2 regions of the Zoogloea sp. genome follow, and region 1 is predicted to be linked to the other one. Evidence: riboswitches for the same ligand, from Rfam matches in the RefSeq annotation. Region 1 holds a riboswitch; the other holds the start of a gene.

What was found. A riboswitch is a leader RNA that binds a small molecule or an ion and turns the genes downstream of it on or off. The one in region 1 is predicted to bind S-adenosylhomocysteine.
Region 2: it holds a riboswitch for S-adenosylhomocysteine, as region 1 does, so the genes downstream of both, ahcY (adenosylhomocysteinase) here and metH (methionine synthase) in region 1, are expected to answer to the same signal.

The regions. Positions count from the first base shown of each region.
Region 1 covers NZ_JAYSDK010000060.1:8,352-11,760, reverse strand. The annotation lists partial or broken gene metH (methionine synthase) at 1-1,436, opposite strand, end outside; S-adenosyl-L-homocysteine riboswitch at 1,522-1,593, opposite strand; gene ACE3RX_RS22415 (oxidoreductase-like domain-containing protein) at 1,643-1,939, opposite strand; gene ACE3RX_RS22410 (AAA family ATPase) at 1,938-3,371, shown strand; gene ACE3RX_RS22405 (hypothetical protein) at 3,350-3,409, opposite strand, start outside.
Region 2 covers NZ_JAYSDK010000021.1:27,335-30,743, forward strand. The annotation lists gene dsbD (protein-disulfide reductase DsbD) at 1-1,587, shown strand, start outside; S-adenosyl-L-homocysteine riboswitch at 1,702-1,809, shown strand; gene ahcY (adenosylhomocysteinase) at 1,911-3,323, shown strand; gene metF (methylenetetrahydrofolate reductase [NAD(P)H]) at 3,375-3,409, shown strand, end outside.

The sequences.
Region 1 (3,409 bases):
TACTGGCGGCATAGGCGCGCCTGGCGCAGGAACTCGGCCTCGCCCTCCTTCATGGAGATGGAGTTGACGACGCCCTTGCCCTGGATGCACTTGAGGCCGGCCTCGATGACGCTCCACTTGGAGGAGTCGAGCATGATCGGCACGCGGGAGATGTCCGGCTCGGAGGCGATCAGCTTGAGGAACTTATCCATCGCGGCCAGCGAATCGAGCATCGCCTCGTCCATGTTGATGTCGATGACCTGGGCGCCGTTTTCCACCTGCTGGCGGGCCACCGCCAGCGCGTCGTCGAAACGGCCTTCGAGGATCATGCGAGCGAAGGCGCGCGAACCGGTGACGTTGGTGCGCTCGCCGACGTTCACGAACAGCGATTCCGGACCGACGTTGAAGGGCTCCAGGCCGGACAGGCGCAGCTTCTTCTCGATGTGCGGGATGCTGCGCGGGGTGACCAACGCCACCGCCTCGGCAATCGCCTTGATGTGCGCCGGCGAGGTGCCGCAGCAGCCGCCGACGATGTTCACCAGGCCGGAGCGCGCCCATTCGACGATCTCGGTGGCCAGCTGCTCAGGCGTCTCGTCGTAGCCGGTGGGCGACAGCGGATTGGGCAGGCCAGCGTTGGGGTGGGCGGACACGAAGGTGTCGCAGACGTTGGAGAGCTCCTCCACGTACTGGCGCAGCTCCTTGGCACCCAGCGCACAGTTCAGGCCGAAGCTGATCGGCTGCGCGTGGCTGAGGGAGTTCCAGAAGGCCTCGGCGGTCTGGCCAGACAGGGTGCGGCCGGAGGCGTCGGTGATGGTGCCGGAGATCATCACCGGCACGCGCTGCTTGATGTCGGCGAACAGCTTCTCGACGGCGAAGACGGCCGCCTTGGCGTTCAGCGTATCGAAGATCGTCTCGATCAGCAGGATGTCGGCACCGCCCTCCAGCAGACCTTTGGCCGAGTCATAGTAGTCATCGACCAGCGCATCGAAGCTGATGTTGCGGAAACCCGGATCGTTCACATCCGGCGAGATCGACAGGGTGCGCGACGTGGGGCCGAGCACGCCGGCGCAGAAACGCGGCTTGGCCGGGTTGGCCGCGGTGAATTCGTCGCACAGCTGACGCACCAGGCGGGCGCCCTCCACGTTCAGCTCGTAGGCCACGTCGGCGAGGCCGTATTCGGCCTGGGAGACGCGGGTCGCGTTGAAGGTGCAGGTCTCGATGATGTCCGCACCGGCGTCCAGGTAGGCCCGATGGATGCCGCCCACTACATCCGGGCGGGTCAGCACCAGCAGGTCGTTGTTGCCCTTCAGGTCCTTGGGATGATCGGCGAAGCGCTGGCCGCGGTAGTCGGCCTCACCGAGCTTGTGCTGCTGGATCATCGTGCCCATCGCCCCGTCGAGGATCAGGATGCGGTGGGTCAGGGCGGACTGGAGTTCGGCGGTGCGGTCGGCTTGCATGGATCTACCTCGGTACGGATTTGTCAGCCGGGAGAAATGCGCTGCAGCGACGCAAAAGCGAACGGCGCGGCAAACCCGGCTGGAAGGTTTGCGAGCGCCGTTGATGATTGCCGAGCCTGGCCCACGTGTTTCGCAGGTCGCAACGCTCCTCGGCAAGAGCCGGATTTTACGGGGTTTTCAGTCCATCTGCCAAGATCGGGCAGCGTTCAGGCGCCGACAGCGGCAAGCAATTCTCGGGCGTCATCCCGCCACCAGCCGAGGGCGGCGTAAAAGCCCTCCCACACGCAGCCGTTGCAACCACGCCCGCAGCAGGCGGTCGGCGCCGGCGGTGGATTGCGGTGCGCCAGTCCGGCCGCGTCCAGCAGGCCGCGGATCGCCGCGATCTGTGCCTCGGCCTCGGCGAGGTTGGTGGAGCGATGGGTGAAGGGATCGGCAAACGCAGTCATGGCGGCAACTCCGGCGAGGGTCGCGACGATAGCACGGGCGGGGGATAATCCTGTCATGTCCTCACCACTCCCACCCTGGCTCGAGGCCTTCCGCGCACAACTTGGTGCCGAAGTCATCGAAACCCATATTTCCTGGCTGCTGCTGGCCGACGGTTTCGCCTGGAAGCTGAAGAAGCCGATCACCCTCCCCTTCCTCGACTACGGTTCTGCAACCCGCCGGCAGTTCTTCTGCCAGGAAGAATTGCGTCTCAACCGGCGTTTCGCACCCGAACTCTACCTGGGCCTGGAGGCGATCGGCGACAGCGGGGAATGGGCGGTGAAGATGCGCCGCTTCGCGGAGAGCCAGCGCCTCGACCACGTTTGCGCCCGCGGGGCGCTGACGCCCGAGCACCTGTCGGCCCTTGCCCGTGTCGTGCATGCCTTCCACCGTGCAGCGGCAACGGCCCCCACCGGCAGCCGCTTTGGCGAACCAGAGCAGATCCGCGCGCCGGCCATCGACAACTTCACCGCAATCCGCAGCTTGCGGCCAGATGCCACCACATGCCTTGACCGGCTGGAAGCGTGGACCGAAACCGAGTTCGCGCGCATCGCGCCGCGACTCGCGGCCCGCAAGGCGGCTGGCCACGTTCGCGAATGCCACGGCGATCTGCATCTGGGCAACATGGTGCTGCTGCACGGCGACGTGGTCCCTTTCGACTGCATCGAGTTCAACGACGACTTCCGTTGGATCGACGTAGCCTCCGAGCTGGCCTTCACCTACGTGGACCTGCTCGACCACCAGCGGCCCGGCCTGGCCGCCTGGCTGCTGAATGAGTGGCTGATCGAGTCCGGTGATTTCGATGCAGTGCCTGTGCTGCGCTTCTACGCCGTGTACAAGGCGATGGTGCGCGCCAAAGTCGCCGCCTTCGCCGGCCAGCCGGACACCACCAACGACTATCTGGCCCAGGCAGAACGCCTGACCATGCCGCCGCGCCCGCAGCTGGTGATCACCCACGGCCTGTCCGGCTCCGGCAAGAGCAGTCTCAGTGCCGAGTTGCTGCGCGCCGACCCTGGCGCCGCCACGCTGCGCCTGCGTTCCGACGTGGAGCGCAAGCGCCTGTTCGGCCTGGCCCCGCTAGCCAGCAGCCGCTCCTGCGTGGCCGGCGGCATCTACACGCCGGAAGCAACCCGCCGCACCTATGCGCGCCTTACCGAACTGGCAGGCCAGATGCTCGACGCCGGCTGGTCGGTGATCGTCGATGCGGCATTTCTCAAGCGCAGCGAGCGCGACAGCTTCGCCGCGCTAGCGCAGCAGCACGGCGCCGACTTCGCGATCCTCGCCTGCGGGGCCCCGCTGGACGAACTGCGCCGCCGCCTGCTGGACCGCCGCAACGACCCGTCGGAGGCGACGGTAGAGGTGCTCGAGCGCCAGCTGGAATGGATCGAGGCACTAGGCGCGGACGAATGTACCCGCGTCATCCCGCCACCTCAGCGCAGGGAGCCGACGTAACGCTCGGTCGGGTGAGTGGCGTTGGGCCGGGACGCCCG
Region 2 (3,409 bases), on a different contig from region 1:
ATCCCGCCCGGCAAGCCGAAGAAAGACGACGCCTTCGGGCAGGTGGAGATCTACCGCCACGAACTGGTCATCCCGGTGCCCATCGTCGCCGGCAAGCCGCCCTTCGAACTGGAGGTCAGCAGCCAGGGCTGCGCCGACATGGGCATCTGCTACCCGCCGCAGAAGCAGAGCTTCACCATCGCCGCAGCCGGCACCGACGGCGGATCCGGCGGCGTCCTGGCCCACGCGCTGGGCAAGGCCGACACCCCCGCCGCCAGCACAGCACCGGCCTCCGCCGCCCCGGCAGACGACGGCCACGACGAATCCGGCCGCGTCGCCCGCCTGCTGTCCGGCGGCAGCACCGCCACCATCCTGATCAGCTTCTTCGGCTTTGGCCTGCTGCTGGCGCTGACGCCCTGCGTCTTCCCGATGATCCCCATCCTGTCCGGCATCATCGTCGGCCACGGTCACGCGATCACCAAGAGCCGCGCCTTCGGCCTGTCCACCCTGTACGTGCTGGGCATGGCGCTCACCTACGCAGCCGCCGGCGTCGCCGCCGGGCTGTCCGGCACGCTGCTGTCCGCCGCGCTGCAGAACCCCTGGGTGCTTGGCGCCTTCTCGCTGATCTTCATCGTGCTGGCCGGCTCCATGTTCGGCTTCTACGAACTGCAGCTCCCCATCGCGCTGCAGAGCCGCCTGTCCGACACTGTCAACCACCAGGGCGGCTCGCCCGGCGGCATCCTGCTGATGGGTGCCCTGTCGGCGCTGATCGTCGGCCCCTGCGTCGCCGCACCGCTGGCCGGCGCCCTGCTCTACATCGCCAAGACCGGCAACGCCGCGCTCGGCGGCGCCGCGCTGTTCATCATGGCCCTCGGCATGGGTGCCCCGCTGCTGCTCGTCGGCGTGCTGGCGCGCAGCGCGCTGCCCAAGCCCGGCCCGTGGATGGAAGGGGTCAAGCGCGCCTTTGGCGTGATGCTGCTGGGCGTCGCCATCTGGCTGGTCACACCGGTGCTGCCGAGCGTCGTGCCGATGCTGGCCTGGGCCGGCCTGCTGGTGTTCTCGGCGATCTACCTGCACGCCCTCGACCCGCTGCCGCCCCATGCCAGCGGCTGGCAGCGCTTCTGGAAAGGCTTCGGCGTGCTCGCGCTGATCGCCGGCGCGGCGCTGTTCATCGGCGCGCTGGCCGGCTCCCGCGACCCGCTGCAGCCCCTCGCCATCCTGCGCGCCCAAGCCGCCAGCGCCCCCGCTGCGGCCGAAACCAGGTTCCAGCGCGTCGCCTCGGTGGAAGAACTCGATCAGCTCCTCAAGACCGCCACCCGCCCGGTAATGCTCGACTTCTATGCGGACTGGTGCATCTCCTGCAAGGAAATGGAGCGCTTCACCTTCGCCGACCCGGCCGTCGCCAAACGCCTGGCCGGCTTCCAGCTCGTGCAGGCCGACGTCACCGCCAACAGCGACGCCGACAAGGCACTGCTGAAACGTTTCAATCTGTTCGGCCCGCCCGGCATCATCTTCTTCAAGGCCGGCGGCGAAGAGCGCCAGAATCTGCGCGTGGTCGGCTTTCAGGAAGCAGAAGTCTTCGGCAAGGTCCTCGACGCCGCCCTGTAGGGGCGAATTCATTCACCCTCACGGACGGTGGCGCCACCGCAGAATGAACGCGCTTACCTGATGCGCGGCAAAATTCTCAAGAAAATCAGCGTCGATCCGCTATAATTCGCGACCTGAATCGAGGAGCGCTGCAAGACTGCCGGGTGCAAGGCCCGCTGTCCCAGGCTCGATGTCGGTGCCGAGGGTTTTTCTCCCGTTCACCTGCAACCGCGCTCACCCGTCCATGCTTGTTTGCAAACCCGTGCCGGGCACGGGGAGACGCGGTGAGCCATCATCCCGAGCCACGCGTAGTCCCTTCCCGGCCACATGTTCGAGGAGTTCTCATGAACGCTGTGGCTGAAAAGTTCACCGATTTCGTTGTTGCCGACCTGTCCCTGGCGGACTGGGGTCGCAAGGAAATCCGCATCGCCGAAACCGAAATGCCGGGCCTGATGGCCATCCGCGAGGAATTCGCCGCCAAGCAGCCGCTGAAGGGCGCGCGCATCACCGGCTCCCTGCACATGACCATCCAGACCGCGGTGCTGATCGAGACGCTGACCGCTCTCGGCGCCGAAGTGCGCTGGGCGTCCTGCAACATCTTCTCGACCCAGGACCACGCCGCCGCCGCCATCGCCAAGGACGGCATCCCCGTGTTCGCCGTGAAGGGCGAGTCCCTCACCGACTACTGGGACTACACCCACCGCATCTTCGAGTGGACCGACGGTGGCTACTCCAACATGATCCTCGACGACGGCGGCGACGCGACCCTGCTGCTGCACCTGGGCGCCAAGGCCGAGAAGGACCTGTCGGTGCTGGACAAGCCGGACAGCGAAGAAGCCGTGGTGCTGTTCGCCTCCATCAAGGCCAAGCTGCAACAAGACCCGACCTGGTACTCCACCCGCCTGGCGCAGATTAAGGGCGTCACCGAGGAAACCACCACCGGCGTGCACCGCCTGTACCAGATGCACGCCAAGGGCGAGCTGAAGTTCCCGGCCATCAACGTCAATGACTCGGTCACCAAGTCCAAGTTCGACAACCTCTACGGCTGCCGCGAATCGCTGGTGGACGGCATCAAGCGCGCCACCGACGTGATGATCGCCGGCAAGATCGGCGTGGTGCTCGGCTACGGCGACGTGGGCAAGGGCTGTGCGCAATCCCTGCGCGGCCTCGGCGCCACCGTGTGGGTTACCGAAATCGACCCGATCTGCGCACTGCAGGCGGCGATGGAAGGCTACCGCGTGGTCACGATGGAAGAAGCCGCCGCGCTGGGCGACATCTTCGTCACCACCACCGGTAATGTGGGCGTGATCACCCATGACCACATGAAGGCGATGAAGAACAACACCATCGTCTGCAACATCGGCCACTTCGACTCCGAGATCGAAGTCGCCAGCCTGCGCCAGTACGAGTGGGAGAACATCAAGCCCCAGGTCGACCACATCATCTTCCCGGACGGCAAGCGCATCATCCTGCTGGCCGAAGGCCGCCTGGTTAACCTCGGCTGTGCCACCGGCCACCCGAGCTTCGTGATGAGCAACTCCTTCGCCAACCAGACCCTGGCCCAGATCGAGCTGTTCACCAAGACCGAGCAGTACCCGGTCGGCGTCTACGTGCTGCCCAAGCAACTCGACGAAATGGTGGCCCGCCTGCACCTGAAGAAGATCGGTGCCAAGCTCACCGTGCTCTCCCAGGCCCAGGCCGACTACATCGGCGTGCCCGTCGCCGGCCCCTACAAGGCCGAGCACTACCGCTACTAAGCTGGTCCTGCCCGTCGGCGCCGTGCGCCGACGGGCCCGTGAGGAAATCCCGTGCCGAACAAGACTCCCTTCTCCATCGAATTCTT